3 regions of the Saccharothrix espanaensis DSM 44229 genome follow, and region 3 is predicted to be linked to each of the others. Evidence: riboswitches for the same ligand, from Rfam matches in the RefSeq annotation. Region 3 holds a riboswitch; each other region holds the start of a gene.
What was found. Region 3 has a riboswitch for cobalamin ahead of BN6_RS15350 (CbtB domain-containing protein). Riboswitches for the same ligand answer to the same signal wherever they lie in the genome.

Region 1: another riboswitch for cobalamin. It lies ahead of cobN (cobaltochelatase subunit CobN); the one in region 3 lies ahead of BN6_RS15350 (CbtB domain-containing protein).
Region 2: another riboswitch for cobalamin. It lies ahead of BN6_RS23800 (ribonucleoside-diphosphate reductase subunit alpha); the one in region 3 lies ahead of BN6_RS15350 (CbtB domain-containing protein).

The regions. Positions count from the first base shown of each region.
Region 1 is NC_019673.1:2,728,742-2,739,160, reverse strand. It holds gene BN6_RS12545 (ABC transporter substrate-binding protein) at 1-611, opposite strand, end outside; gene cobN (cobaltochelatase subunit CobN) at 933-4,550, opposite strand; cobalamin riboswitch at 4,587-4,720, opposite strand; gene BN6_RS12535 (hypothetical protein) at 4,728-5,834, shown strand; gene BN6_RS12530 (precorrin-8X methylmutase) at 5,831-6,451, shown strand; gene BN6_RS12525 (precorrin-2 C(20)-methyltransferase) at 6,448-7,974, shown strand; gene BN6_RS12520 (cobalt-precorrin-6A reductase) at 7,949-8,662, opposite strand; gene cobM (precorrin-4 C(11)-methyltransferase) at 8,796-9,539, opposite strand; gene BN6_RS12510 (bifunctional cobalt-precorrin-7 (C(5))-methyltransferase/cobalt-precorrin-6B (C(15))-methyltransferase) at 9,536-10,419, opposite strand, start outside.
Region 2 is NC_019673.1:5,493,889-5,504,307, reverse strand. It holds gene BN6_RS23815 (hypothetical protein) at 1-258, opposite strand, end outside; gene BN6_RS23810 (LLM class flavin-dependent oxidoreductase) at 732-1,829, shown strand; gene BN6_RS23805 (ribonucleotide-diphosphate reductase subunit beta) at 2,067-3,137, opposite strand; gene BN6_RS23800 (ribonucleoside-diphosphate reductase subunit alpha) at 3,134-5,998, opposite strand; cobalamin riboswitch at 6,115-6,332, opposite strand; cobalamin riboswitch at 6,605-6,814, shown strand; gene metE (5-methyltetrahydropteroyltriglutamate--homocysteine S-methyltransferase) at 6,933-9,167, shown strand; gene BN6_RS23790 (phosphatase PAP2 family protein) at 9,644-10,414, opposite strand.
Region 3 is NC_019673.1:3,356,072-3,366,490, forward strand. It holds gene BN6_RS15320 (PIG-L family deacetylase) at 1-1,865, shown strand, start outside; gene BN6_RS15325 (MFS transporter) at 1,938-3,077, opposite strand; gene BN6_RS15330 (PAC2 family protein) at 3,129-4,025, opposite strand; gene BN6_RS15335 (hypothetical protein) at 4,534-4,815, shown strand; gene BN6_RS15340 (HAD family hydrolase) at 4,839-5,471, shown strand; gene BN6_RS15345 (CbtA family protein) at 5,622-6,377, opposite strand; gene BN6_RS15350 (CbtB domain-containing protein) at 6,386-6,571, opposite strand; cobalamin riboswitch at 6,603-6,778, opposite strand; gene BN6_RS15355 ((2Fe-2S)-binding protein) at 7,035-7,715, opposite strand; gene BN6_RS15360 (GNAT family N-acetyltransferase) at 7,999-9,180, opposite strand; gene BN6_RS48740 (GNAT family N-acetyltransferase) at 9,294-9,731, shown strand; partial or broken gene BN6_RS48745 (FAD-dependent monooxygenase) at 9,799-10,419, opposite strand, start outside.

The DNA.
Region 1 (10,419 bases), 630 kb from region 3:
ATGGGGTTGAAGATCTGCGCCGCCGCGTCGAACCACGGCTTGCCGACCGCCGCCACGTAACGGTCTCCCGCCGCGAAGTACGAGTCCCAGGTGGCGAACATCTGCCGCACGCCCTCGGGATCGGTGGGCAGACCCGCCGCACCCAGGAGATCCGTCCGGTAGCACATCGCCAGCGGCCCGATGTCGGTGCCGTAGCCGATCAGCTTGCCCTCCTTCGTCGTGACGGCGTCGACCTTCCACTTCAGCCACCGGTCGGTGGCGACGTCGCCCGGCCCGATCTCCCGAAGGTCGTGGAACTTCCCCGACTTCGCCATGACCTGGCTGAGGAAGCCCTCCTCGACCGCCTCCACGTCCGCCGCCCCCGATCCGGTGGCGAGCTTGGTGATCAGGTTCTGGTGGTGCGGCGCGGCCTGACCGGTCTTGCGGTGGGTGATCTCGATGTTCGGGTGCGCGGCCTCGTACTCCTCGAACAGCCCCTCGTAGCCGAACTCGTTGAACGTCGCGACGGTCAGCTCCGTCCGACCGCCCGAGCCGCCACCGCCCGTACCGCACGCCGCGAGCGCTGCGGCTCCGGCCAGGGTCGCGGCCAGGACTGCTCGACGTTGACGCACGAGGACTCCTCACATGATCGGCGGCATTCTGGGAGCGCTCCCAGGCCCGCCGAAGTGTGGTGCGCGCCACGCTCTCCTGTCAAGAAGTCCGCCACACCAACCACACAAGAAGACGAAAGCTCGAAAACACCCGCAAACAACCACAGCCCCGGCGAAAAGATCCACCGGGGCCGTGCCGCGAACAGCCTAGCTCTCGCTCTACCTCGTCATCTACCGCGTCTACCGCGCCTCTACCACCACACCGCTCACCACCAACGCCCCGAACCACCTACAAGGCCCACACCCGCAACGCTCACACCCACAGCGCCAACGCTCGCAGCGCTAACGCCCGTCCTCCAGATCACCTTCCGTCTGGAGGTACACCGCCCGCAACGCTTCCAGGGTCTCCGCCTCCGGGTGCTCCCACAGACCGCGGTCCGCCGCCTCCAGCAGCCGCTCTGAGATCCCGTGCAACGCCCAGGGGTTCGACTCGGTGAGGAACTTCTGGTTCTCCGGGTCCAGCACGTAGCTCGCCGCCAACTGCTCGTACATCCAGTCCGCGACCACACCCGTCGTCGCGTCGTAGCCGAACAGGTAGTCGACCGTCGCCGCCAGCTCGAACGCGCCCTTGTACCCGTGCTTGCGCATCGCCGCGAGCCAGCGCGGGTTCACCACGCGGGCGCGGAAGATCCGGTTCGTCTCCTCGTGCAACGTCCGCGTCCGCACCGCGTCGGGCCGCGTGCTGTCGCCGACGTACGCCGCCGGGGCCTTGCCCGTCAACGCCCGCACCGTCGCGATCATCCCGCCGTGGTACTGGAAGTAGTCGTCCGAGTCCGCGATGTCGTGCTCGCGGGTGTCGATGTTCTTCGCCGCCACGGCGATCCGCCGGTACGCGCTCTCCATGTCGATCCGCGCCTCGACGCCGTCCAGCTCGCGCCCGTACGCGTACCCGCCCCACACCGCGTAGACCTCGGCCAGGTCCGCGTCATCGCGCCAGTTCCGGCTGTCGATCAACGGCAGCAGCCCGGCCCCGTACGCCCCCGGCTTCGATCCGAAGATCCGCAGCGTCGCCCGCCGCCGGTCCCCGTGCTCGGCCAGTTCCGCTTCCGCGTGCGCCCGCACGAAGTTGTCCGACGCCGCCTCGTCCAACCCGGCCACGAGCTGCACCGCGTCGTCCAACAACGCCACCACGTGCGGGAAGGCGTCCCGGAAGAAGCCGGAGATCCGCACCGTGACGTCGATGCGCGGCCGGTCCAACTCCTCCAGCGGCACGACTTCCAGTCCGGTCACCCGGCGCGACTGGTCGTCCCACACCGGCCGGACACCCATCAGCGCCAGCACTTCCGCGATGTCGTCACCCGAGGTGCGCATCGCCGACGTGCCCCACACCGACAACCCGACCGACGCGGGCCACTCGCCGTTGTCCGCGCGGTAGCGCTCCAGCAGCGAGTCGGCCATCGCCTGCCCGGTCTCCCAGGCCAGCTTCGACGGCACGGCCTTCGGGTCCACCGAGTAGAAGTTGCGGCCGGTCGGCAGCACGTTCACCAGGCCCCGCAACGGGGATCCGCTCGGCCCGGCCGGCACGTACCCGCCGTTCAACGCGTGCAGCACGTGCGTCATCTCGTCGGTCGTGCGGGCCAGCCGCGGCACGACCTCCAGCGCACCGAACTCCAGGATCCGCACCACGTCCTCGGACTCGTCCAGCGTCCGCGCGACCGCCGGGTCCCAGTCCGCGTCTTCCATCGCCTGCACGAGTTCCCGCGCCCGCGCCTCCACGGCGTCCGTCGACGCGCGCGTGGTGTCCTTGAGCCCCAACGCTTCCCGCAACCCGGGCAGCGCGGCCACCTGGCCGGCCCACATCTGCTTGGCCTGCAGGATCGACAGCACCAGGTTGACCCGGGTGTCACCGGTCGGGGCCTGGCCCAGGACGTGCAGGCCGTCGCGGATCTGGACGTCCTTGATCTCGCACAGCCAGCCGTCCACGTGCAGGATCAGCTCGTCGAACTCGGCGTCGTGCGGCCGGTCGTCCAGGCCCAGGTCGTGGTCCAGCTTCGCGGCCTGGATCAGGGTCCAGATCTGCGCGCGGATCGCGGGCAGCTTGGCCGGGTCCATCGCGGCGATGTTGCCGTGCTCGTCGAGCAGCTGCTCCAGGCGCGCGATGTCGCCGTAGCTGTCCGCGCGGGCCATCGGCGGCACCAGGTGGTCGACCAGGGTGGCGTGCGCGCGGCGCTTGGCCTGCGTGCCCTCGCCCGGGTCGTTGACCAGGAACGGGTAGATCAGCGGCAGGTCGCCCAGCGCCGCGTCCGGGCCGCAGCCGGCGGACATGCCGACCGTCTTGCCGGGCAGCCACTCCAGGTTGCCGTGCTTGCCGACGTGCACCACGGCGTCCGCGCCGAACTCGGCCTCCAGCCACCGGTAGGCGGCCAGGTAGTGGTGGCTGGGCGGCAGGTCCGGGTCGTGGTAGATGGCGATCGGGTTCTCGCCGAACCCGCGCGGCGGCTGCACCATCACCACCACGTTGCCCGATCGCAGGCCGGCCAGCACGATCTCGCCCTCGCGGTCCTTCGACCGGTCCACGAACAGCTCGCCGGGCGCTTGGCCCCAGTGCCGTTCCATGTCCTCGCGGGTGTCCTCGGGCAGCGTCGCGTACCACTCGCGGTAGCGCGCGGCGGGCAGCCGCACCGGGTTGCCCTGGAGCTGCTCCTCGGTCAGCCAGTCGACGTCCTGGCCGCCGGCCGCGATGAGCGCGTGGATCAGCGCGTCACCGTCCAGCTCGGCCACGCCCGGCAGCTCGTCGCCGATGTCGTAACCGTTGTCCCGCAACGCCGCCAGCAGCCGGACCGCGCTGGCCGGGGTGTCCAGGCCGACCGCGTTGCCGATCCGCGAGTGCTTGGTCGGGTAGGCCGACAGCATGATCACGACCTTGCGGTCGGCCGGCGGGATGTGCCGCAGCCTCCCGTGCCGCACCGCGATCCCGGCCACGCGCAGCGCCCGCTCCGGGTCTGCCACGTACACGGTCAGGCCGTCCTCGTCGATCTCCTTGAAGGAGAACGGGACGGTGATGATCCGGCCGTCGAACTCGGGGATCGCCACCTGGGTCGCGGTGTCCAAAGGGGACAGACCGTCGTCGTTCCCGTCCCACGCCGCACGGCTGCTGGTCAGGCAGAGCCCTTGCAGGATCGGGATGTCCAGCTCGGCCAGCGCGCCCACGTCCCACGCGTCGTCGTCGCCACCGGCCGACGCGGTCGCGGGCTTCGTCCCGCCCGCCGCCAGCACCGTGACGACCAGCGCGTCGGCCTTGCGCAGCTCCGCCAGCAACGCCGGCTCCGCCGTGCGCAAGGACGCGCAGTACACCGGCAGCGCCCGGCCGCCCTTTTCCTCGATCGCGTCGCACAGCGCGTGCACGAACGCCGTGTTCCCGGCCACGTGGTGCGCCCGGTAGTACAACACCGCCACCACCGGCCTCGCACGGCCCGTCTCAACCGACTCAGCCGACTCGACAGGCCCAACCGACTCGACCGACCCCGCCGGCTCGGGCCGCTCCAGCACGCCCCAGTTCGGCGCCGCCTCGGGCGGGTTGAAGCCGAACCCGGTCAGCAGGACCGTGTCGGACAGGAACTTGTGCAGCTCGGCGAGGTTCACCGGGCCGCCGTGGGCCAGGTAGGCGTGCGCCTCGGCGCAGACGCCGCCGGGCACGGTGGACAGCTCCATCAGCGGCGCGTCCGGGTTCTGCTCACCGCCCAGCACCACCACCGGGCGGGGGCCGGCGAGCAGCCGGTCCAGGCCCTCTTCCCACATCCGCCGCCCGCCCAGGATGCGCACCACCACCAGGTCGACGCCCTCCAGCAGGGCGGGCAGGTCGTCGGCGGTCAGCCGGGCGGGGTTGCCCAGTCGGTAGTCCGCACCGCTCGAACGGGCGGACAGCAGGTCCGTGTCAGAGGTCGACAGCAGCAGGATCACGTGCGGGCTCCATCCCTCGGGGGTCCTCGCCCCAGGTCGTAGGGGACGGCGGGCGGAGTTCCTGACTCCCGGGCTCGCGCCCGGTCACAGTGGCGGGACCGCGCCGGATTCACACCGGCTTCCTCCTGTTGCTTCGCCGTTCGGAAGTCACCCTAACGGGCGGTTAGCATCCAGCCCATGCCCCAGGACCGTGAACGCCCCGACGCCTGCCCCGGCGCGGTCGACGTGCACCGGGCCGCGGACGGCGGGCTGGCGCGGGTCAGGGTGCCCGGCGGCACGCTGACCGCCGACCGGTTCGACGTCGTCCGGCAGGCCGCGCTGGACCTGGGCGACGGCACGATCGAACTCACGTCACGGGCGAACGTGCAGATCAGGGGCCTGACACCGGGTGCGGAGCACGAGCTGGGCGCACGTCTGCGCGAGGCCGGCCTGCTGCCCTCGCCGACCCACGAGCGGATGCGCAACATCATCGCCGCGCCGCTGGAGGACAACCAGGACCTGGTGGACGCCGTGGACGCCGCGCTGTGCCGGGTCCCCGCACTGGCCTACCTGCCCGGACGCTTCCTGGTCACGATCGGTGAGGCGGTCAGCGGCCTGGGCGGCGACATCGGCCTGGTGGGTGACGCGCTGTTCCTGGCCGGCCAGGATTCGGGACTGCGCGTGACCGACCCGGTCGCCGCCGTGGTCGCCGCCGCCGAGGAGTTCCAGGCGATCCGCGACACCGCGTGGCGTTTGTCCGAAGTGGACGACGGTGTGCGGAAGATCACCGCCTCCCTGAGCACCACCACCCCCGCCCTGGCCACTTCGAGCCCCAGAACCCTTACCGCGACTGTGATCCCGGTCGCACCCGGCCCAACCTCACCCGGCCCAGTCGCACCCGGCCCAGCTTCCACCGGCCCAGCTTCCACCGGTCCGGCCTCAGCCTCCCCACCCCCGGCGGACCGCCTCGTGGCGGGCGTGCCGCTGGGCCGGTTGGACGCACGGCTGCTGGCCGGCACGCCGGTCCGGATCACGCCGTGGCGCAGCGTCGTGGTGCCCGCCGGCACTGACACGTCGGGGCTGTTCACCGACCCCGCGTCGCCGTGGCGCGGGGTGACCGCGTGCACCGGCCGGCCGGGCTGCGCGAAGTCGCTGACCGACGTGCGCGCCGACGCGGCCCGCTGGATCGGCACCCCGCACCGGGGCCAGGTGCACTGGTCGGGCTGCGCCCGGCGGTGCGGCCGGCCCGCGGGCGACGTGGTGGAGTTCGTCGCGACCGGCGACGGGTACGAGGAGATCAGGTGACCAGCTACATCAAGGACGGCGCGGAGATCTACCGGCGGTCGTTCGCCACCATCCGCGCCGAGACCGACCTGTCGGGCCTGCCGACGGACGTCGCGCGGGTCGCGGTGCGGATGATCCACGCGTGCGGCATGGTCGACCTGGTCGACGACATCGGCTACTCCCCCGGGGTCGTCTCCGCCGCCCGGGAGGCGTTGCTGGCCGGCGCGCCGGTGCTGTGCGACGCGCAGATGGTCGCGTCCGGCGTGACCCGGCGCAGGCTGCCCGCCGACAACGAGGTGCTGTGCCTGCTCGGCGACCCGAGGGTGCCCGCGCTGGCCGAGGAGCTGGGCAACACCCGCAGCGCCGCCGCGCTGGAGCTGTGGGGCGAACGGCTCGGCGGCGCGGTGGTCGCCATCGGCAACGCCCCGACCGCCCTGTTCCACCTGCTCGACCTGGTCGCCGCGGGCGCGCCCCGGCCGGCCGCCGTGCTGGGCATCCCGGTCGGGTTCATCGGGGCCGCCGAGTCCAAGCAGGCGCTCGCCGAGAGCGGGCTGGAGCACCTGGTCGTGCGCGGTCGGCGCGGCGGCAGCGCCATGACCGCGGCGGCCGTCAACGCGATCGCGAGCGAGGACGAATGACCGGCAGGCTGTACGGCGTCGGGGTCGGCCCCGGCGACCCGGAACTGGTGACCGTGAAGGCGGCCCGGCTGATCGGCGCGGCCGACGTCGTGGTGTTCCACAGCGCCCGGCACGGCCGCAGCGTCGCGCGCCGGATCGCCGAGCCGTACCTGCGCGGCGACCAGGTCGAGGAGCAGCTGGTCTACCCGGTGACGACCGAGGACTCCGACGACTACCAGGGCGAGATCGACGCGTTCTACGCCGAGTGCGCCGCGCGGCTGGCCGCGCACCTCGACGCCGGGCGGACCGTCGTGGTGCTGGCCGCCGGCGACCCGTTCTTCTACGGCTCGTACATGCACCTGCACAAGCGACTGGCCGACAAGTACCCGGCCGAGGTGGTCCCCGGTGTCACGTCGGTCAGCGCCGGTTCGGCGGTGATCGGCCGCCCGCTCGTCGAACGCGACGAGGTGCTGACCGTCCTGCCCGGCACGCTGCCGGTGGACGCGCTGGCCGGGCACCTCGCGGCGGGCGACCCGGTGGCGATCATGAAGCTGGGCCGGACGTTCCCGCGCGTGCGGGAGGCGCTGGAGCGGTCCGGGCGGCTGGCCGAGGCCTGGTACGTCGAACGCGCCACGACCGGCCGGCAGCGCACCGCGCCGCTCGCCGAGGTCGACGCCGACGACGTTCCCTACTTCTCCCTGGCCCTGCTCCCCAGCAAAGCCACTCCCCCCACCACCCCCGACACCGGCAGCCACGCCGCTCCCGACGCCACCCCCCACACCCACACCGCATCCGACCCCGCCCGAGCGACGGGTCAGGTCGTCGTGGTCGGGTTGGGTCCGGCGGGGCCGGAGTGGCTCACGCCCGAGGCCCGGCAGGCGTTGGCCGAGGCCGAGGACCTGGTCGGGTACGTCACCTACCTGGACCGGGTGGCCGACGAGCCGGGGCAGCGCAAGCACGCGTCGGACAACAAGGTCGAGTCCGAGCGGGCCGCGTTCGCGCTCGACCTGGCCCGGCGCGGCCGGAAGGTCGCGGTGGTGTCCTCCGGCGACCCCGGCGTGTTCGCGATGGCCAGCGCGGTGCTGGAGGTGGCGGCCGAGGAGCAGTTCGCGGACGTCCCGGTGCGGGTGCTGCCCGGACTCACCGCCGCGCACGCCGTGGCCAGCCGGGCCGGTGCGCCGCTGGGCCACGACTACTGCGTGCTCTCGCTGTCCGACCGGCTCAAGCCGTGGGAGGTCATCGCCGAACGGCTGGAGGCCGCCGCGAAGGCCGATCTCGTGCTGGCGATCTACAACCCGGCGTCGCGCAGCCGGCGGTGGCAGGTCGAGTCGGCCCGCGACCTGCTGCTGCGGCACCGCTCGCCGGACACGCCCGTGGTGGTCGGCCGGGACGTCGGCGGCCCCGAGGAGACCGTCCGCGTGGTGCGGCTGGCCGACCTCGACCCGGAGACGATCGACATGCGGTGCCTGCTGATCGTCGGGTCCTCGCAGACCCTGCGCACCGGGCGGGGCGCGGTGTTCACGCCCCGGCGCTACCCGTCGTGAGCCACGCCAGCGCCGCGTCCACCCCCGACACGGTGGGCGCGGCGGGCGCGGGCGGGCGGCGGACCAGCACCACGGGCAGCCCGAGGGTGCGTGCGGCGTCCAGCTTGGCCGACGTCATGTCGCCGCCGCTGTCCTTGGTGACCAGCACTTCCACGCCGTAGCGGCGCATCAGGGCCAGCTCACCGTCCACTGTGTACGGTCCTCGGTCCAGCACGACCTCCAGCGCGGTGCCGCCGGCGGGCGGGTCGACGGTCCGCGCCACGCCGGCGGTGAACGCGTCCAGCCCGTCGCGCCCGGTGGTCACGAACGCCCGCCGCGCGCCGACCACCGCCGCCGCCTCGGCGATCGAGCCGACCCACGTCCAGCGGTCGCCGGGGCGCTCGGTCCAGCCCGGTCGGCGCAGCACCAGGAACGGCACGCCGGCCGCGCGGGTCGCGGCGAGCGCGTTGGCCGTGATCCGGTCGGCGAACGGGTGCGTGGCGTCGACCACGGCGTCCACCCGCTCGGCCCGCAGGTAGGCGACCAGCCCGGCCACCCCGCCGAACCCGCCGACCCGCACCTCCCCCGCCGGCAGCCGGGGCGAGGCGACCCGCCCGGCCAACGACGACACCACCCGGAACCCCGACACCGCGCGCCGCGCCAGCTCCCGCGCCTCGCCCGTCCCGCCGAGCACCAACACCGTCTTCACCTCACCACCGCCCGCCCCACGCCCACCCCGCCCAACGGCAGGCTGCTCCACGCCGAGCCACGCCCCCGGACTCCCCACGCCGGCAGGCCACGCCTGGGCGCGCCCGGCGCCGTAGTCCGGCAGGTCGGCAGCGTCACGGGCGGCATCGGGCCGTCGAGTACAGGTGGCTGTCGAGGAAGCCTTCCGCGGCCAGCACCTCGCCGACGATGATCACCGCCGTGCGCTTGATCCCGGCGTCGGCCACTTGGCCTGCGATGGTGGCGAGCGTGCCGCGCAGCACGAGTTCGTCGGCCCGGCTCGCGTACGCCACGACCGCCGCCGGGCACCGCGGCCCGTAGTTCGGCAGCAGCTCGGCGACCACCTCCGCGATCCGCTGCACCGCCAGGTGCAGCACGACCGTGGCCCGCGACTTCCCGAGCACCGCCAGGTCCTCACCCGGCGGCATCGGGGTGGCGCGCGCGGAGGTGCGGGTCAGGATCACCGTCTGGCCGACGCCGGGCACGGTCAGCTCGCGCTTGAGCGACGCCGCCGCCGCCGCGAACGCCGGCACCCCGGGCGTCACGTCGTACGGGATGCCCAGCGCGTCCAGCCGCCGCATCTGCTCGGCCATCGCGCTGTACACCGACGGGTCGCCCGAGTGCAGGCGCGCCACGTCCAGGCCGGCCTCGTGCGCCGTCGCCAGTTCGGCGGTGATCCGGTCCAGGTCGAGGTTCGCGGTGTCGACCAGCCGGGCGTCCGGCGGGCAGTGCCCGAGCACCTCGGTGGGCACCAGCGCCCCCGCGTACAGGCACACCGGGGACAATTCCAGCAGCCGCACCGCGCGCACCGTGAGCAGGTCGGCCGCACCGGGCCCGGCGCCGATGAAGTGGACGGTCACGCGCTCTCCTTCGTCACGGCCCAGATGGTCACGGGCATCTGCGGTCGCCACCCGGTGAAGCCGCCCACGGGCGTGTCCCGGCTGACCGACAGCCTGGTCAGCGACCCGCCCGCGGCCGCGTGCCACCGCGCGAGCACGACCTCGGACTCCAGCGTGACGGCGTTGGCGACCAGCCGCCCGCCGGGCCGCAACGCCGCCAAGCACCGCTCCACGACGCCCGGCGCGGTCAGCCCGCCACCGATGAACACCGCGTCCGGCCGCTCGAAGTCCTGCGGCAGGTCCAGCGCCGCCGGGCTCTCCCCCAGCACGACCCGCACGCCCGGCACGCCCAGCGCGGCGGCGTTGCGGGCGATCCGCTCGGCGCGCACCGGATCCCGTTCGACGGCGATCGCCCGGCACGCCGGGTGCGCCCGGGACCACTCGACGGCGATGCTGCCCGAGCCCGCGCCGACGTCCCACAGCACCTGGCCGGGACGGGGCGCGAGCAGCGCCAGGGTCACCGCGCGCACCTCGCGCTTGGTGAGCTGCCCGTCGTGCTCGTAGGCGTCGTCCGGCAGACCTGGGACCAGCGAGAACCCGCCCTCGGCGCACTCGACGGCGAGCACGTTGAGCGGGTCGGCGGCGGTCACGTCGTGGTGGATCCGCTCGGCCGGCCCGCCCAGCTGCTCCAGCACGGTGATCCGGGCGTCGCCGACCAGCGCGGCCACCTCGGTCGGGTCGCCGCCCAGCACCAGGACCCGCCGGCCGGGGTGCAGGTGCGGCACCAGCAGCGCGGCGGGCTTGCCGACCAGGCTGACGACGTCCACCGCGTCCAGCGCCCAGCCCAGCCGCGCGCACGCCAACGACGCCGACGACGGCTGCGGCAGGACGCGCACCGCGT
Region 2 (10,419 bases), 2.1 Mb from region 3:
GACCCGGCCGCTGTCCCACACGGTGCCGCGCGGCGAGCCGATGGTCCCGAACTGGCCCTTGCGCCCGGTGACGCCGACCGCGTACCGGCTCCCGTCGTAGCCGGTGACGCTGCCCGCCTCGGCCCCGGTCGGCAGTTCCCACGTGGTCTTCTGCCACGTGCAGGCCGCAGCGGTCGTGGCGGACGCGACGGGTGACACCGCCAGCGCGAGCGCCACCCCCGCAGCCGCTGCGGCGATCCTGTTCCCTCGGATGGACAAGGCTTCCCCTTCCCTCGCGGAGTTCCGGCGGCAAGAGGGTGGCAGCGGCCGGCCGGTGCGGGAAGGGTGGCGCCCGCTGGTCCGTACCGGGCAGCCGGCACGGGACCGAGCCGGGCAGCGCACGCCGCCGAACAGGTGTCGGTGCGCCGGATGCCGCGAGAAGGCACGGCTGGTCGGGCGTGGCGGGCTGGTGCGCGCGGCGTGCGGTGCGGCGCGTCCGGTGCAGTCGCTGTCGGCTTCCAGCGCAGCGCGGCCGAACGGCACGTCGTCGGCGACCTCCCGGTGGAGTGCGATGGCTTCGGCAACGCCTTCGGGCGACGCGCCGACGAGCCCGTTCGAACGGGTCGACCATGGGCAGGGCGACCGGTCGGCGCGAAGGGGTGAAGTCGCCGCGGCGGCCCGGATCGGCGTAGGCACGCCATGGCCGGGGGAGTAGACGAAGCGCAGGACACCACGACGGAGGGCGCGGCCGGATGAAGACGATCACGGACGGCAAGGGGTTCAAGGTGGGGTTGTTCGGGGCGAACTGCTCGTCGGGACTGGCCGCGACCACGGTCCCCGAACGGTGGTCCGGCGGTTGGGAGGACAACCTGCGGCTGGCGAGGCGGGCCGACGAGGTCGGCATCGACTTCCTGCTCCCCGCCGCCCGCTGGAAGGGGTACGGCGGGCGCGGCAACTTCCACGACGAGGTCCTCGACCCGACGACCTCGGCCGCCGGTCTCCTCGCGCACACCAGCCGCCTGGTCGTGTTCTCGACCGTCCACACCGCCTTCCACCACCCGCTCGCCGTGGCCAAGCAACTCGCCACGCTCGACCAGATCGGCCGCGGCCGGGCCGGCATCAACATCGTGGCGGGATGGAACAAGCCCGAGTACGAGGCGTTCGGGTCGGTCCTGCCCGACAGCCACGACGACCGCTACGCCCTGGCCCAGGAGTGGTGGGACGTCGTGCGGGCGGTCTGGACCCGATCGGACCCCTTCGACCACGACGGCCGTTTCTTCCACCTCCACAACGCCGAAGGGCTGCCCGGACCGTACGACGGCCCCCTCCCCGTGATCAACGCGGGATCATCCGAGCAGGGCCTCGCCTACGCCACGCGCAACGCCGACATCGCGTTCACCATCGTCTCCGGCCCCGAGGATGGACAACCGGTGGTAGAGCGTCTGCGAGACCGCGCGCGCAGGCACCACAACCGCACCGTCGGCGTGTTCACCCCTACGCACGTCGTCTGCCGCCCAACCCGCCGTGAAGCAGAGGACTACCTGCACCACTACGCCCACGACCACGCCGACTGGGACGCCGTCGACAACCTCATGACACTCCAGGGACTGCACGCGAGATCCTTCACACCGGAGATGCTCGCCACCTTCCGCGCCCGCTTCGCGTCCGGCCACGGGACCTGCCCCCTGATCGGCAGCCCCGACGACATCGCCGACCAGATCGGCCGCTTCCACCGCTCCGGGTTCGCCGGCATCACCGTGAGCTTCGTCGACTACCTGGGCGAACTGGACTACTTCGCCCAGGAAGTCCTGCCCCGCCTGCACGCCCAGGGCCTCCGCACGCCTGCATGACTCCGTGCACGGGTGACGCGGCCGTGCCCGTGCGCTCGGAACTGTGGCGGCGCCAGCGCGTCCCACGAGCGCCGTGACCGCTCCAGCCAAGGGCGCGCGTCGGTCGCCCGGAGGACGCTTGACCACGGCCAAGACGGTTTCCTGGACGGTGGTGAACCGGCAGCGCACCGGTGGTCGCCTTTCCTGGCCGGGAGAAGGGAGCCGGGGCCGGGAACAGACCCCGGCCCCGGGACGTGGTCAGTCCCAGTCGAGCGACGCGCCGGAGGCGTACTCGGTCACCCGGGTCTCGAAGAAGTTCTTCTCCTTCTTCAGGTCGATGGCCTCGGACATCCACGGGAACGGGTTGTCCGCCGGGCCGAAGACCGGGGCCAGGCCGAGCTGCGCGCAGCGGCGGTTGGTGATGAAGTGCATGTACTGCTCGCACTGGTCGGCGTTGAGGCCGAGCAGACCGTTGGGCATGGTGTCGCGGCCGTAGGCGATCTCCAGCTCACACGCCTCGCCCAGCATGGTGCGGACCTCGGCCTGGAAGGCATCGCTCCACAGGTGCGGGTTCTCGATCTTGATCTGGTTGATCGAGTCGATGCCGAAGTTCAGGTGGATCGACTCGTCGCGCAGGATGTACTGGTACTGCTCGGCGATGCCGATCATCTTGTTGCGCCGCCCGAACGACAGGATCTGGGCGAAGCCGGTGTAGAACCACATGCCCTCGAACACCACGTAGAACGCCACGAGGTCGCGGAGGAACGCCTGGTCGGTCTCGGGCGTGCCGGTGCGGAACCCCGGGTCTTCGAGGTGCTGCGTGTAGTTCAACGCCCACGCGGCCTTGTCGGTGATCGACGGGACCTCGCGGTACATGTTGAACAGCTCGCCCTCGTCCAAGCCGAGCGACTCGCAGACGTACTGGAACGTGTGGGTGTGCACGGCCTCCTCGAACGCCTGGCGCAGCAGGTACTGGCGGCACTCGGGGTTGGTCAGGTGGCGGTACACCGCGAGCACGATGTTGTTGGCCACCAACGACTCCGAGGTGGCGAAGAACCCGAGGTTGCGCTTGATCGTGTGCCGCTCGTCGTCGGTGAGGCCGGTGGGCGAGCGCCACAGGGCGATGTCGGCCTGCATGGACACCTCGGTCGGCATCCAGTGGTTGGCGCAGCCGGCGAGGTACTTCTCCCACGCCCAGTGGTACTTCAGCGGCAGGAGCTGGTTGACGTCCGCGCGCGCGTTGATCATCGACTTGTCGTCCACCTGCACGCGGCCCGCGCCGCGCTCGATGGAGCCGAGACCCGAGGTGTAGGGGAGGTCGGTGGTCACTGGCAGGCCTCGCAGTCGGGGTCGGTGACGGAGCAGACGAGCGCGTCGTCCGGTGTCGCGGCCGGGACCGGCGGCGGAACGGCCGAGGGGACGGCGGCCGGCGACGGCGACGCTACGGGGGTCGGCACGGGGGAGGCGGCGGGTGCCGCGCCCGGACGGACGGCGTTGAGCTTGCCGTCGGTGCCGCGCAAGGTCGACTTCTCCACGCTGGTCGCCGCGGTGGACCGCAGGTAGTAGGTGGTCTTGAGGCCGCTGTGCCAGGCCAGCCGGTAGAGGTTGTCCAGCTTGCGGCCGTTGGGCGCGGCGATGTACAGGTTGAGCGACTGCGCCTGGTCGATCCACTTCTGCCGGCGCGACGCGGCCTCGATCAGCCACTCGGACGAGACCTCGAACGCGGTGGCGTAGAGGGCCTTGAGGTCGTCGGGCACCCGGTCGATCGGCGCGACCGAGCCGTCGAAGTACTTCAGGTCCGACACCATCGCCTCGTCCCACAGGTCCAGCGCCTTGAGGTCGGCGACCAGGAAGCGGTTGAGGACGGTGAAGTCGCCGGACATGTTCGACTTCACGTACAGGTTGCGGAACAGCGGCTCGATGGACTGGCCGACGCCGCAGATGTTCGAGATCGTCGCGGTCGGCGCGATGGCCATCGTGTTGGAGTTGCGCATCCCGCCGCGCACCTTGGCGCGCAGGGTCTCCCAGTCCAAAGTGGACGATGTGTCCATGGCGAGCACGCCGCCGCGGGCTTCGGCGAGCAGCGCGATGGAGTCGATCGGCAGGACGCCGCGGCTCCACAGCGAACCGTCGAACGACTCGTAGCTGCCGCGCTCGCGGGCCAGGTCGGCCGACGCCGACAGCGCGTGGTAGCCGATGTGCTCCATGCTGCGGTCGGCGAACTCCACGGCCTCCGGTGAACCGGGCACCAGCCGCAGGGTGAACAGGGCGTCGCTGAAGCCCATCAGGCCCAGCCCGATCGGCCGGTGCCGCAGGTTGGACCGGCTCGCCTCGGGGATCGTGTAGTAGTTGATGTCGATGACGTTGTCGAGCATGCGCACGGCCGTGTGGACCGTGTGCGCCAGCCGCTCGGCGTCGAGGCCGTGGGCCGTGACGTGGTTGGCCAGGTTGACCGAGCCGAGGTTGCACACCGCGACCTCGTCGGCGCTGGTGTTGAGGGTGATCTCGGTGCACAGGTTGGACGAGTGCACGACGCCGGTGTGCTGCTGCGGCGACCGCAGGTTGCACGGGTCCTTGAACGTGATCCACGGGTGGCCGGTCTCGAACAGCATGGTCAGCATGCGCCGCCACAGGTCCGTCGCGCGGACGCGCTTGAACACGCGGATCTCGCCGCGGTCGGCGGCTTCCTCGTAGCCGCGGTAGCGGGCGGTGAAGTCCAAGCCGTACGCGTCGTGCAGGTCCGGCGTTTCGTCCGGGGAGAACAGGGTCCACTCGGCGTCCGCCTCGACCCGGCGCAGGAACTCGTCGGGCACCCAGTTCGCGGTGTTCATGTCGTGCGTGCGCCGCCGGTCGTCGCCGGTGTTCTTGCGCAGGTCGAGGAACTCCTCGACGTCGATGTGCCACGTCTCCAGGTACGCGCACGCCGCGCCCTTGCGCTTGCCGCCCTGGTTCACCGCGACCGCCGTGTCGTTGGCGATCTTGAGGAACGGCACGACGCCCTGCGACTGGCCGTTGGTGCCCTTGATGTGCGCGCCCATGCCGCGCACCGGGGTCCAGTCGTTGCCGAGCCCGCCGGAGAACTTCGCCAGCAGTGCGTTGTTCTGGTAGCTCTGGAAGATGCTCTTCAGGTCGTCGTCCACCGTGGTCAGGAAGCACGACGAGAGCTGGGCGCGGGTGGTGCCGGAGTTGAACAGCGTGGGGGTTGAGCACATGAAGTCGAAGGCCGACAGCAGTTCGTAGAACTCGATCGCCCGCGCCTCGCGGTCGTCCTCGCGCAGCGCCAGCCCCATCGCGACCCGCATGAAGAACGCCTGCGGCAACTCGTACCGGACGCCGTGGTCGTGCAGGAAGTAGCGGTCGTACAGGGTCTGCATGCCCAGGAAGTCGAACATGGCGTCGCGCTCGGGGCGGATCGCCGCCGCGATCCGGGCCACGTCGAACGACTCCAACGCGGGGTCGAGCCGGTCCAGCGCGACGCCCAGCCGCACGTACTCGGGGAAGTAGTCCACATAGGACAGCTGCTCGGCGGTGGCCTCGACCGGTCGGCCCGCGACCCTGGTCAGCACCTCGCGGCGGAGCTGGTCGAGCAGCAGGCGGGCGGCGACGAAGGAGTAGTTCGGCTCGGTCTCGACCAGCGTCCGCGCCGACATGACCAGCGCGACGGCCAGTTCGTCGACCGTGATGCCGTCGTAGAGCGCCCGCCGGACCTCGGTGAGCACCGGCTCGGCCGGCACGTCGGACAGCCCCGCGCACGCCTCGCCGACGACGACCGCGATCCGCTCCCAGTCCACCGGGACCAGCGCGCCCTCGGCGTCCTTCATCCGGAACTCGACCGCGACGGGGGCGAGTTCGCGTGCCTTCGCGTGCTCGTCGCGGTACAGCACGTACGCGCGGGCGACCTTGTGATGACCGCCGCGCATCAGCACGAGTTCCACCTGGTCCTGGATCTGCTCGATGTGCAGTGCGGTGTCGGGGCGGGCGTGCTTGAGCAGCGCGCCCTCCGCCTGCGAGGTCAACTCCGCCACGAGCGGGTGCAGGTGCGACGCCGCTGCCGCGACCTCGCCCTCGACGGCCAGGAACGCCTTGGTCAAGGCCACCTGGATCTTGCCTGGGTCGAACGCCGAAACGCTGCCGTCGCGTCGGATCACCCGCACCTGGCTGACCCCGGTGGCCGTGGTTGTGGTCGACAAAGCCCTCTCCTCGCGAGCCTCAACGGCCCGGAGCACGCGGCGACCACACAGCGCGCGCACGACGGCGCGTCATCCGTGTCGGCCCGCCCACGAGGCCCCGGACACGCGCGCGCCGGCCGGCGCGCGCATCGCTGGCAGGTCTTCGGACTCGCGGACACCCGGCCTTCCAGCCGGACCTACTGGCCGTCGCTTCCCAGGAGCGCGTGCTCCCAGTGCTTCGTGACGGCGGTTGTTTCCGCTCACCGCTGCGGGGCAGTCCCGGATTCGCACCGGGTTCCCTCTTGCCTCCTCGGCCCTCGAAGAGGGCGTCGGAACCATCGACGGGCGGAACACTACATGTTGTAGATCGGTCCGCAACACGGCCCCACATGGGCGTGTCGCGGACCGAACCTCGGGTGACCCTGATCGCCGGCCGGCGTGGCAAGGGTGGCGTGGAGACGCGTGCCGGACCGCGGCAGCACCATCCACAATGGACTGATCACTCGTCGGTAACGTGACTTCACGGCGGAGGAGCCCGCCGAGATCACCGGCACCCCGGGGAACGCTGCCGACTGCGGCGGTGGAGTGACTTTTCCCGGATCATGGGAGACCGTCCAGGGGTGCGTTACTCTCGATCCCACTGGTGGTTCGCTCCGGGCGATGGTCGGCCGGAGCGAGGCAAGAGGGAACCCGGTGTGAGTCCGGGACTGCCCCGCAGCGGTGAACGGGAACGAAAGCCGTCAATGAAGCACTGCGCGTGAGCGTGGGAAGCGACGGCCGGTAGGAGCGTGCTGTGCGCCCGTGAGTCCGAAGACCTGCCACCGGTCCGCGCGCCCACCGGGCCCGCGGTGTCCGGTGGCCTCTCGGGAGGGCTGCGGCGGACGCGGCTCGTGCCGCCCGCGAAGCGTCCCCGGGAATCCTCCGGCGTTCACGCACGCTCGCGAGGAGAGAGCCAGTGACCAGCGGAATCGGTGCCACCGTCCTGGGCTACCCCCGGATCGGTCCACGTCGGGAACTCAAGCGGGCCGTCGAGCGCTACTGGGTCGGGCGCACCGACCAGGACGCCCTGCTCGCCACGGCCGCCGAACTGCGCGCGGCCGGCTGGGCGGAGCTGCGCGACGCCGGGCTGGACTCGGTGCCGTCCAACACCTTCTCGTTCTACGACCACGTCCTGGACACCGCGTTCCTGGTGGGCGCGGTCCCGGCGCGCTACCGGCGCGAGTCGGAGCTGGACAGCTACTTCGCGGCGGCCCGGGGCACCGACGACCTGCCGCCGTTGGAACTGACCAAGTGGTTCGACACCAACTACCACTACCTGGTGCCCGAGATCGACCCCGGGACGGAGTTCCGACTGGCCGGTGACAAGCCGCTCGCGGAGTACCGCGAGGCCCGCGCGCTCGGGATCACGACCCGGCCGGTGGTCCTCGGGCCGGTGACGTTCCTGTTGCTGGCCAAAGGAACGAACCCGTTGGCCCGGTTGGATGACTTGGTGGACGTCTACGTCGAGCTGCTGGTGGCGCTGGCGGCCGAAGGTGCGCCGTGGGTGCAGCTCGACGAGCCGGCGTTCGCCGCCGACCGCTCGGAGGACGAACTGGCCGCGCTCGGCCGTGCCTATACCCGCCTGGCAGACCTGCACTCGCGGCCGAAGCTGCTGGTCACCGGCTACTACGGGTCTCTTGGCCCGGCGCTGGAAGTGCTGGCCGGCACCGCCGTCGAAGCGATCGGCGTCGATCTCGTCGCGGGCCCGGTGGACGGCATCGCGAGCGTGCCCGCGCTGCGGGACAAGACGCTGGTCGCCGGCGTGGTCGACGGCCGCAACGTGTGGCGCACCGACCTGCGGCAGGCGCTGGCCACCGCCGCGTCACTGCTCGGAACGGCCGAGGAGGTCGTGCTCTCGACGTCCTCGACGCTGCTGCACGTGCCCTACGACCTGGACGCCGAGACGGCGCTGGAACCGGGAGTGCGCGGGCGGTTGGCGTTCGCGCGGCAGAAGGTGCGCGAGGTCGTCCTGCTCGGCCAGGCGCTGCGCGACGGCGTGGACGGCGCGTGGGCGGACGCGCTCGACGAACCGATCGCCGCGCCCCGCCGTGACGACGCGATCCGGTCCCGGCTCGCCGGACTCGGGCCGCACCACCGCGACCGCGCGCCCTACGCCGAACGGGCCGCCGCGCAGGACGCCCGCCTCGCCCTGCCCGCGTTGCCGACGACCACCATCGGCTCGTTCCCGCAGACGACCGAGATCCGCACGGCCCGTGCCGGCCTGCGGTCGGGCGGGCTGTCGCGGGGCGAGTACGACGAGCGGATGCGCGCCGAGATCGGCCGCGTGATCGCGTTGCAGGAGGACATCGGGCTGGACGTCCTGGTGCACGGCGAGCCCGAGCGCAACGACATGGTGCAGTACTTCGCCGAGCACCTCGACGGGTTCGCGGTGACCGACCTGGGCTGGGTGCAGTCCTACGGCTCGCGGTGCGTCCGCCCGCCGATCCTGCACGGCGACGTCAGCCGACCGGAGCCGATCACCGTGCCGTGGAGCTCCTACGCGCAGTCGCTCACCGACCGGCCGGTGAAGGGCATGCTGACCGGCCCGGTGACCATCCTGGCGTGGTCGTTCGTGCGCGACGACCAGCCGCTGGGCGAGACCGCCGACCAGGTCGCGCTGGCGCTGCGCGACGAGATCGCCGACCTGGAGGCCGCCGGCATCAGGGTGATCCAGGTGGACGAGCCCGCGCTGCGCGAACTCCTGCCGCTGCGGGCGGCCGAGCACGCGGCGTACCTGGAGTGGTCGGTCGGCGCGTTCCGGCTGGCCACCGCCGGCGCGGCGACCGACACCCAGATCCACACCCACCTGTGCTACTCGGAGTTCGGCGAGGTCATCGACGCCATCGACGGCCTGGGTGCGGACGTGACCACGATCGAGGCGGCCCGGTCGAAGATGGAGGTCTTGGCCGACCTCCGCTCGGCCGGCTTCAGCCGGGGCGTCGGACCGGGCGTCTACGACATCCACTCACCCCGCGTCCCGGCCACCGACGAGGTCGCGGACCTGGTCGCCGCCGCGTCCCGCGTGGTGGCGGGCAACAGGCTGTGGGTCAACCCGGACTGCGGCCTCAAGACCCGAGGCTACGCGGAGGTGGAACCGGCGCTGCGCAACCTGGTCGCGGCCACCCGCCGAGTCCGCGACAGCCTGGCGTGACCTGACCGGGTGCCCCGGCCCGCCGGGGCACCCGACGCCGGTCATGTCGCCGGAAGTGGCCCAGGGCGCAGTGGTCCGCACCCCGGTCGACACCCAGCGTTGCGGCAACTCGTGGCTTGCCACGGCGCGGCGGTGACACCGGAGCAGGTGCCGGTGACGATCGTCGATGCGAACGACGCGAAAGGGCCGGCGTCCGGAGTCCGCGGCCGGCGACTCGGCCTCGGTGGGATGGTCGGTCGTCCGTTTTGACCTGGCGCGGGTGGTGCTCCGCGACGGCGAGATCGTGTCGGTCGGCTTCCACACCCCGGCCGAGGCCCGGCCGAAGGCGAAGCGGTTGTGGTTGCGGCCGTCTGGTAGAGGCTGTCGTGGATGCCGTCGGCCAGGACCAGGGTTCCGACGTGGCCGGCCCGCGCCGGCCTAGTGGCCGCGACGGCGCCCAGCATCACCAGCCGGACGTGGGAGCGGCCCCGGGGTGATCAGCGCGGAGTCGCGCGGCCGGGGGAGGTCTCCGGTGGCCCACCGGTGGGGAGTTGCCGGTCCGGCGAGCTGATCCGCTTCATCACGGCGGCCGAGACTGCGACGAGGGCGACACCGGCCAGGATGTCCACGACGTAGTGGTGTCCGGTGACGAGGACGACGAACGCGGTCAGGAGGGGGAACACCCACGCCGACCGGGCGACTCGTGGGGCGTGGTCGCGCAGGGTCGTCCACAGGGCGTAGGCGCACCAGGTGGTCCACGCGACGTGCATGCTCGGCATGGCGGCCAACAGGTTCACGCCTGGGCGCGGGACGCGGGACTCGGCGCTGAAGAGGATGTCGTGCGTGGCCAGGTAGTCGACGATGCCGGGTTGGGCGAAGCGCGGCGGAGCCTCCGGGAAGAGCCAGACGAGCAGGAGGTCCAGGAGCATCATGACGACCAGGACGGTCCGCAGGTGGCTGTACCGCGCTCGTCGGGCGATGTAGAGCCAGATCAGGACCGCCGGCACGGCCAGGATGCTCAGGCGGTAGAAGTAGCCGGTCAGGTGGATCGCGGCGGGGTGGGCGAGAATCGCTTGGTTGAGCGGTTGTTCGATGGCGATGTGGAGCATCTGCTCCAGTCGCTGGACTTGCAGGGCGTTGCTCGTCGCCGCCGGGTCACCACGGTCGACCGCCGCGCGGGCCAGGCCGAACGCGACGTACCCGGCGATCAGCAGCGGGACTTCGAAGTACCACGCGAACCGCTTGTGCATGAGGGGTAAGAGAGGCACGGGGC
Region 3 (10,419 bases):
TGCGGAACTCGATCGCGGCCCGGCGGGCCAACACGACCGTGTTCCTCACCGCGGGCGAGGCCTTCCAGCCGGACGGCCCCGGCCGCGCGGGCGACCCGCCGCTCGCGACCTGCCGCGACGACCGGACGGTGGACCGCGAGGACTACGCCCGGTGCCGCCAACTCGGGGCACGGGCCGCCAACGCGCGGATGGCGGGCGTCCCGAACACGTGGACCCAGGCCGCACTCCGGCTGGACACCCCGGAGGGGCCGTACTGGGCCGAGGAGCACACGCTCACCGCGCGGCCGGACGTCCGCCTGGTGTTCCTGGACCTCCCGGAGTGGGCGGACAGCACCGACGACGCCTCCCGGCCGTGCGCCGGGACGCCGAAGCTGCCCGGCGCGAGCCTCAACCGGCTGTGGGCCGACGAGCGCGGCACCTGCTCGATGGTGCCCAGCGGCACCGTGCTGTGGGCCGACGACGTGCGCAACCCGGTGCACGGCAAGGCCCACCTGGTGCACCTGTTGCAGGCGCTCTACCAGCGCTACCGGCCCACGGTCGTGCGCACCCAGGACCCCGACCCCGACCAGCGCTACCTGGACCCGACCTGGCTGCACGACCACAACGACCACGTGACGGGCGCGCGGTTCGCCGTCGAAGCGGCGCGCGGCTACGGCCGGGCGCTGCGGATCGTCCCGTACCGCAACTACAACATCGCCGAATCTCCGGTGAACCTCGACAGCGGCAAGCGCGCCGAGAAAACCGGTGACTTCGCCGCCTACGACCTGTGGGACGCCTTCAGCGAGCCGACCGGCCCGTACGCGACCTGGCCCGAGCGGATGATCCACCGCGACACCACCGGCACCAGGTGGGTCAGCCGCAACCAGGACGGCCGGCTCCAGGCGTTCGCGGTGCAGGGCGGCGCGCTGGCCACCTGGTGGCAGACGCCGGGCGGCTGGTCGTCCACCTCACTGGCCACCCCGGGCCCGCTGTCGGCCGGCCTGGCCGTCACCGAGACCGGCGACGGCCGCATCCAGGTGGTCGGCCGCCGGGTGGACACGCACGAGGTCGTCACCACGGCCCAGCGGTCGCCCAACGCCGGCTTCGGCGGCTGGGTGTCGCTGGGCAGCCCCAACCCCGGCTCCACCCAGGTCGGCACGCCGGTCGCGGCGCGCGGGCCGGACGGGCTGGTCCGGGTGTTCGTGAAGAACGCCGGCGGCGGGCTGAGCCACCAGGCCCAGCAGGCCGACGGGACGTTCCCGGCGGTGTGGCAGGACGCGCGCGGCACCGACCTGCACGACGGGCTCGCGGTGGGCGTCGGCCCGTCCGGCGGGCTGGAGGTGTTCGGGTTCGCGGTGTCCGGCGGAACCGGCGGGCTCCGCCACTGGTCGGGCACCCCGTTGACGCTGCGCCCCGCCCCGGCGGGCCCGCAGCCGTCCGGTCCGCCCTCGGTGGCGCGCAGCCGCGACGGCCGGCTGGACGTGTTCTTCCGGCTGGCCGGCGACCGGGGCGGCGCGGTCGGCCGCACGTGGCAGCTCGCCGACGGCTCGTGGACGGCGGTCCGCGACGACCTCGGCGGCCAGGGCGGCGTCGGCGCGCCCGCCGTGACCGACGCGCCGGCCGTGGCCGACGCCCGCGTCCTGGTGTTCACCACCAACCGCGGCGGCGGCGTGAGCACCACCCGCCAGGCCGCCGACGGCGGCTACGCCACCCCGTGGTCGGACCTCGGCGGTTTCATCGTCGGCCAGCCCGCGTCGGCCGTCGACCCGGCCGGCCGGGTCGTGGTGTTCGCGCTGGACGACAACGGCGGGCTCACCGTCCGCCGGCAACGCGCCGCCGGCGGCGCGGCCGGCTTCGAGGACCGGGTGGCGCTGCCCGCGCCGTGACGGCACCGTCCGGCGCTGCCCGCGCCGTGACGGCACCGTCCGGCGCGTCGGTCGACGTGCCGGCCGGCCGGGTCAGGACCGGTCGCGACCGCGCCACAGCAGCAACGCCGGCGGGATCAGCAGCACCAGGGCGGCCGGCGCGAGGAACGAGGCGGCCGGCGACAGGTGGTAGAGCGGCACGAACGCCATCGGCGACGCCGACCCGCCCAGGAACCGGAACGACTGGAGCACCGAGATCGCCCCGCCCCGGTTGCCGCCGCGCCCCAGCACCAGCGCGCTCAGCCCGACGATCACCGCCTGCGAGAACGCGCCCGCCACCGCCCACAGCACGCCCACCGCCACCAGGCTCGGCAGGACCCCGATCAGCACCAGCAGCACCGACCCCACCGTGGTGCCCAGCAGCACGCAGCGCCGCGGCCCGACGTGGTCGATCATCCAGCCGGTCAGCCGGGCGCAGACGATGCCGACCACCCCGAACCCGGTCAGCACCAGGCCGCGCTCACCCGCGCCCAACCCGAAGTCGTCGCCCAACCGCAGGGCGACCAGGAACGACACCCCGCCCAGGCAGCCCCACCCGACGAACCCGGCCGCCGCCAACCGCAGCACCTCCGGCCGCCACGCGGTGCGCAGCCTCGGCGGCTGCTCGGTGCGCGGCGGGTCGGCGGGCACCCCGGCCGCGGCCAGCAGCACCGCCACCAGCGCGGCCCCGACGAACGCCCACCGCCACGACGCCTCCGCCGCCAACCCGCCCACCAGCGGCGCGGACGTCTGCCCGGCGGCCTGCATCGACGCGAACACCCCCAGCGCGCGCCCCAGCCGTTCCTTCGGCGTCACCGCCGCTATCGCCGCCAGCAGCAGGGGAGTGGTGAAGGCGTTCGCCACGCCCTGCAACGCCCGCCCGCCCAGCAGCACCGGGAACGACCACGACACCGCGCACAGCACCGACGCCACCGCGTACACCAGGTAGGCGATCCGGACCGTCCGCCGCGCGCCCCAGCGCTCGCCCACCGTCCCGGAGAACAGCATGAACCCGGCGAACGGCAGCAGGTAGCCGGTCAGCGTGGTCGCCGCCGCACCGGCCGAGACCTGGAAGTCCGCGCCGATCTCCGGCAGCACCGACGAGGTCATGGCACCGCCGAACGGCCCGAGGAACCCGCCGGCGTACAGCCCGACCACCGCGAGCCGTCGCGGGCCCGTCCGCACCTGCGCCACCCGCCGAGTCTCCCGCACCGACGCCCGCGCGCGACCGGGGTGTGACCAGCGTCAGAGCCCGGTCGGCCCGCGCCCCGGCCCGCGACCCCGGCGGCGCAGGTAGCGCTCGAACTCCGCCGCGATCGCGTCGCCGCTCGCCTCGGTGATCTGGATCTCCGCGTCGCCGCGCTCCTCCAGCGCCCGGACGTAGTTGCGCACGTCCTCGTCCTCGTCGGCCATCTCGCTGACCGTGCGCTCCCACTCCTCGGCCTGCTCGGGCAGCGCGCCCAGCGGCACCTCGACGTCGAGCACCTCCTCGACCCGGTGCAGCAGCGCCAGGGTGGCCTTGGGCGAGGGCGGCTGGGAGACGTAGTGCGGCACCGCCGCCCAGAACGAGATCGCCGGCACGCCGGCCTGCACGCACAGGTCCTGGAAGACCCCGACGATCCCGGTCGGCCCCTCGTAGCGGGACCGCTCCAGCCCGAACTTCTGCGCCGCCTCCGCGTCGTAGGCGGTGCCGGTCACCGGGACGGGCCGGGTGTGCGGGGTGTCCATCAGCAGCGCGCCGAGCGTGACCACGGTGGTGACGCCCAGGTCCTCGATGTGGCCGAGCAACTCGCCGGCGAACTTCCGCCAGCGCATGTTCGGCTCGATGCCGTGCACCAGCACGACGTCGGTGGCCGAGCCCGGCGGCCGGCACACCGACAGCCGGGTCGTCGGGAATTCAACCCTTCGGGTGATGCCGTCCACCATGCGGACCGTGGGGCGGGTCACCTGGAAGTCGTAGTAGTCGTCCGGATCGATCTCCACCAGCGGCGTCGCGTCCCAGGTGAGTTGGAGGTGCTCGATCGCCGTGCTGGCAGCGTCTCCAGCATCGTTCCACCCCTCGAACGCCGCCACCATGATCGGGTTGGTGAGCGGTTTCGCGGGGTCGAAGGGGATCTTGGCGGCCTGGTCCGGATCGGTCACCGGGTCAGACTACGACCCTCGCCGCGGACCCGACGCCGTAGGCTTGCGCCATGTCGGCTCGTGTCTCCCCGCCCGTCCCGGGCGGGCCGGCCGACCGGCTCGAGACGGCGGCCGGCGCAGCGCGCACGAGCACCCGCCCGGCCACCCCGACCTCCGCCGACGCCGCAGGTCACAGCGGGCGCGCCGAGATCGTGTCCGGGCCCCGGCCCGACCTCGCCGACCCCACCCGCCCGGCGCGGGGGCCCGGCCCGTTCTCTTCGGGACGGGCGCGACCGCGTGCCGCGTTCGGCGCAACCGGGTCGGCGTCCGGCCGCACCCGGCCGTTTCCCCCTCGGCCGCCACCGCCCGGCGAAATACTTCGACGCGTGATCGACGCGGAGCGGCTGATCAGGGGTAAGCGCCGGTCCCCCGACCGACCCGAATCGGATCCGCACCGCGGAGTCGGCGGTGGAGACACCGGTCTGGTCGTTCTTCGCGGGCGTGGCGGGCTTGGGCCTGATCGCGTGGGGTGCGCTGCCCGCCACGCGGCGGTGGTGGCGGCGGCGCGGGCTCGGGGCTCGGCGAGTGGCAGCACGGCGTCGTGTCCGGCCTGGGCGCGAAGCACCTCGGGATCCGGCTCGACGACGGCACCGGGCTGCTGCTGGAATTCCCGGTGCGCGCGGACCGGGCCGCGACCGGGCTGCTGGTCGGCGACCTGTGGTCGGCGCGCTCCGGCCGGGCCGGGGTGGTCTGGGGCGGTGTGGAGAGCGGGGAGGCCCGCGTCGTGAAGGTGGAGGAAGCCCCGTGGTGAGCGTCGAAGCGGTGCTGTGGGACATGGACGGCACGCTGTTGGACTCGGAGAAGCTGTGGGACGTCCCGCTCTACGAGTTCGCCGAGAAGTTGGGCGGCACCCTGTCGCTGGAGACCCGGCAGGCCATGGTCGGCTCGAACGTGCCCACGACGATGGCGCTGCTGTTCGCCGAAGTCGGCCTGACGCCGACGGAGGAGGAGACGGCGGACGGCGCGGCGTGGATCCTGCGGCGCACCGAGGAGGTGTTCCGGGCCGGTCTGCCGTGGCGGCCGGGAGCCCAGGACGCGTTGCGCGCGGTGCGGGCGTCGGGCGTGCCGATGGCGCTGGTGACGTCGACCGAACGGGCGTTGACCGAGGTCGCGCTGGACACCATCGGCCGCGACCTGTTCGACGTGACGGTGTGCGGCGACGAGGTCGAAGGCCGCAACAAGCCCCTCCCGGACCCGTACCTGAAAGCCGCCGCCCTGCTCGGGGTGGACGCCGCGGCGTGCATCGCGGTCGAGGACTCGCCGACCGGCGTGACCTCGGCGGTGGCGGCGGGGTGCACGGTGCTGGTGGTGCCGTGCGACGTGCCGGTACCGCCGGGCGAGCGCCGGATCTTTCGCGACTCCCTGGTCGGCGTAGACCTGCCCACCCTCACCGCCCTGCGCACCTGACCTCCGCAGCCGCGCACCTGACCGCTGCGGCCGCACACCGTCCCGCAACCGCAGCACCGCAGGCCGCAGCCTTGAACGCCACCGTCCCCCGCGGTGTGGACCGCGGAGGACGGTGGCGGGCGCTGCGCGGCACTCGGCGTCGAACGTCGCTCAGACGGCGACGGCCTTCACCTTGGTGGTGCTGTCGCGGCGCACAGCCGGGTCGACCAGCAGGCCGAACACGACACCGAGGCCCAGCCACAGGGTGGCCGTCTCGGCGAGTGACGCCAGGCGGAACTCCCACAGCACGGTGCTCGGCATGTCCGCCGGCACCGCGTCCGGCGGAGCGGGGAAGGCCAGCAGGAGCACCGCGAACGCGACGACCACGGCCAGCGCGACGACGGTGGACCGGACCGGCCCGCTCAGGTGCTCCAGCCGGGACGCCAGGAAACTCGCCCCGAACACCACCAGCAGCCCGGCCGCGATGAGCCCGAGGTAGAGCACCGTCCGGTAGTCCACCGTCTCCGGGTCGCCCACCGCCGGCGGGTTGGCCGGGTACTTGACGGCCGGCAGCAGCGCCGCCGCCCCGAACACCGCCGCCGCGAGCGTCACGCTCCGGCCGAACGGCCGCCGGCCGGTGAACCAGCGGCGCGACCCGGCGTAGGCGGTGGCGAACAGCGCGCCGACCGCCAGCCCGACGATCACCGCGGCGAGCACGCCGCCCACCACCTGGGTGCCCCGGCCGAACATCTCGCCGTGGTCGTGCCCACCGGGCTCGACCGGTTCGGCGGCGGCGCGGGCCTCTTCGACGGCCAGCGCGGCCCGGATCGGCGCCTCGACCACGACCAGGCCGACCAGGCCCGCGAGCAGGCCGGCGATGCCACCGGCACCGACGCCCCGCAGCAGGAGGTTCTTGTAGGTGTCCACGGCCGGCCCTAGTGGCACGGGACGCCGAGCGCGTGCCGCCCGTCGTGGAAGAACTCGTGCAGCGACTCGGCGGCGTGACCGAGCGCGACGCCGTTCTCCTGCAGGACCAGCCAGGTGATCAGCAGCGCGACGAGTGCGACGGCGTAGGCCCACTTGGGGATGGGGATGGACAGGGAGTGCGCGGGGCTCGTCAAGACGGCCTCCTCCATACCTCGTGGAAGGTCAACAACAACTCGCGCCGCAGCCGGTCTCCTGACTCCCGGATCGACACCGTCCCCGCGTCTTCCCAGTCGCACCGCGCGACCAGTGACGTTCTCGGCGGGTTGGCTCCCCGGTCACAGTGGCGAGGACCGCGCCGGATTCCCACCGGCTTCCCGTCCACTGCGGCTGTGGAACCGTAAATGTGCGCCGCGTCCGGGCACAACCGACCAGACGAGTTGTCGTCCACCTCACCTGCACCACACACGATCAAGCGCCGCTTTTGTCCTGATCCCGTCCTTGATCGACCCGATGCCGCAGGTAACCGCACCGGCTGGCCGAGCGGTTCAGTCCCAACGACGGACGCTTTTCATAACGCCGCCAGCTTTTCGTCACGTCCGGTCCCGCGCCTTTCGAGCTGGTCGCCCTCTCGGCACGCGCCGTGGCCGCCGCTGGGGCTCACTGCTGCGGGAGCGGGCAGTCGCCGCAGGTCCCGCCGCCGTCGAGGCGGTAGTAGAGGCAGCAACTGCGCCGCCGGAACGCCACCTCGCCGGGGAACGGGATGAAGTCGCCGGACCCCCGCAGCGGCGGCTCGTCCAGCAGTCGCTCGCCCAGCGCCACGCACTGCTCGGCGGACGCCGTGCCGCTGAGGCTCACCGTCCGCAACGCCCCGGCGATGGACGACGCCGCGTTACCCCACAACAGCCCCCGCGCCACCGGCACCACGTCCCGGATCGCCGCCACCACCGGCTCCAACGACGCGGAGATCGACACCCCGGCGACCGGTTCGCCAATCCGCACCCGCATCCCGTCCGGCCCGTAGTGCCACCACACGTTCGCCGGCCGGATGTCCGGCGCGACCCCGCCCACGGCGTGCGCGGCGACCGTCGGGGACAGCAGCCGAGCGGTGTACCCGAGGAAGAACAAGGACGCGGAAACCCGAGCCTCCCCAGTCCGGTACCGCTCACCGATGGCCCGCAACGCGCCCGACAGCACCGCCCCATCCGCGAGATCGTCCCCAGACCGCCAACCGCCGCCGTCCGCGTCGGAAGCGGGACGTCCCACGTCCAAGGCGAAGAACGGGCTCAAGCCGCGGATCTGTCGCAGCGTCGACAGCACTGGGGTGTAGTAGTCGGACACGTGGCCAGTCTGCCCGCCACCGTCCGGTCAGTGCCCCCGCCGCGCGCCGTCGCTCCGCACCCAGCCGCGCGGCTCGGCTCGGCGGGATGGCAGGAGTCGGCGGAGGTGCCTTTGCAGTGGGAGGTGGTGGGCTTGATTGCCGCGACTCCTGCGGATGGCGCGAGCGGATGTGATCGGGTCGCCTGGGCGCTGACGGCCGGCGATACCGGTCACCGACGTGCGGTGACGCCCGCCGGAGGCGCTGCTGGTGGCGGAGGTGTGGGGTGGGTGTCGGGGTGGTTGGTTACGGGATGTAGAAGGTCAGCAGGTCGGCCCGGACCGGCGGGAACAGGACGTGCATCAGGTCGGCGTTCGGTCCTGGGTAGACGTCGGGGAACCTGGCGGTCAGACCGCCCAGGCCGTGCGGGCCGAACAGCAGGGACTCCAGCAAGTCCGGCGCCACCCCGGCCCCGCCCGCCGCGCCCGGTGCCTGCATCACACCGCCCGCGACGACCGGGCCCACCTCGCCGGCCTTGAACGGCAGCCGGACGTGCGAACGGTAGAACGACACCACGGCCTCGCCGGCCTCGTCGGCGAACGACGAGGCGGCCAGCCGCCGGCCGAGCACCGGACGCAGGTGGTCCAGCAGCGCCACCGGGTCGGCGATCCGCACGTAGTACGAGGCCGCGTCCTCCGGCGTCGGCCCCAGGAGCGGTTCGAGCGCCGCACCCGCGACCGTGCCCGGCCGTTCGTTCGCCACCGTCGCCGCAGTGTGCGCGACCAGCGCGTGCACCGCAGGCGCGTCCATGGCCGCCACCTCGCACAAGTGCACGCCCTCGTCCGGCGGCGTCGAGCGTCCGGTGCCCACCGGCACCCCGTCCCGTTCCACCAGCCACTGGGTGCTGCCGCCACGCGCGACCAGCCAACGCCACAGCCCCGCCGAGTGCGGCATCCGAAGGTCGGCCCGCCGCTGCTCGGCGTCCTGCAACGCCGCCATCGCCGGGATGTCGTCGAACGTCGCCTCGCGCACCGTGTCCGTGCTCGCCGGCGGCGTGCCCACGACGTCCCGCGTCGGCGAGATCGGGACGGCGTAGGTGTAGCCGAACCGCCGGTAGAAGTACGGGATGCCCAGCATCACGTTCACCAGTTGCCCGCGCGCCGCCGACCGCTCGTGCGCCCACCGCATCAGCTCCCGGACCAGGCCGCGCCCCTCGTAGTCCCGGTGGGTGGCGACCAGTTCCACCTGGCCGGCCGGGACCTCCAGACCGTCCAGGACCAGCGTCTCGTCCAGCAACGTGGCCGTCGACACGACCCGGTCACCGTCCACGACGACCGCGCACGTCTCCCACCCGGCGTCCGGGTCCGAGACGACCAGGCGGTGGTCGACGGCGTCCTCCGGCTCGCCCCGTTCGCTCAGCAGCGCGCCGATCTGGTCGAGGTCTCGCGGCTCCGCGGTGCGCAGCACCAAGCCGTCGGGCAAGGTCACCCGAGCAGTGTCGGGTCTTCTCCTCTCGTCGTGCCACCGGATTTCCCCGATGGCGAGCCTTCCTCGGTGGAACGGAGTTGGCGGCCCACCTTCGGGTGACGCACAATCCGGCCATGTCCTGGCTGCCGTCCGACTTCGCCCACCCCACCCGTGTCGAGCTGGGCGCGGGCCACCACCTGAGGCCGATCCAAGAGTCCGATGTGGACTTGGACTACCCCGCCGTCATGGGCTCGCGGGAACGCCTGTGGTCGATCTTCGGCGAGAAGTGGAACTGGCCGCCCACGACCATGACCTATGAAGAGGACCGCGCCGACCTCGCCCGCCACGCGCGGGAAGCCGAGGCGCACGAGTCGTTCAACTACGCCCTGTTCGACAACGCCGAGACCGCGCTGCTCGGGTGCGTCTACATCGATCCCGCCGAGGACGCCCTCATCTCGTGGTGGGTGGTGGACGAGTACGCGGGCACCGATCTGGAACGCGCCCTGGACGCCTTCGTGCCCGAGTGGATCGCCCGCGACTGGCCGTTCGCCAGCCCTCAGTTCGGGCTCTGATCGATCGACTGGACTGATCCGGGCCGGCGGGCGGTTCATGGGGTGGGGTGGGGGTCGGGGTGCCGAACCATCGGTGTAGTGCGTGGGCCAGGTCGTCCGGGGCGGTGCCCGCCCAGGCCACGTAGCCGTCCGGCCTGACCAGGACCGCGTCGGCGGGTGGGACCGGGGTCGTTGTGGTGTGGATGTCGACGCGGTCGACCCAGGGCTGGGCGGTGGCGCGCAGTGCCGCGTTGTCGGCGAAGTCCAGCAGGAGCGGACGGCCGGAGCGCGACAGGTGGGCGAAGATCCGGCCGTGGGGGAGGGGGAGGTCGGGCATCCACCGGCCGATGAGCGGGTGGGCTGCGGTGCCCAGGTCGTAGACCGTGTCCGCGCCGGACATCAGGTCGGAGATGCGGCGCACCGCGCTCTGGTCCTGGAGGAGTTCGGTGAGGACTTCGCGCAGGGCGGTGATGTTCGGGCCCTCGGAGAGCAGCGCCGTCTGGGCCCGGCTGTGGGTGATCACGCGGAGGCCCACCGGGCGGCGCTCGGACTCGTAGGTGTCCAGCAGGTCGGGCGGTGCCCAGCCGTCGAGGTCGGCGGCCGGTTTCCAGCCCAGGTTCAGGGCGTCTTGCAGACCCAGGTTCAGGCCGGGGCCGCCGACGCCGGACTGGACGTGCGCGGCGTCGCCGACCAGGAAGACCCGGCCCTT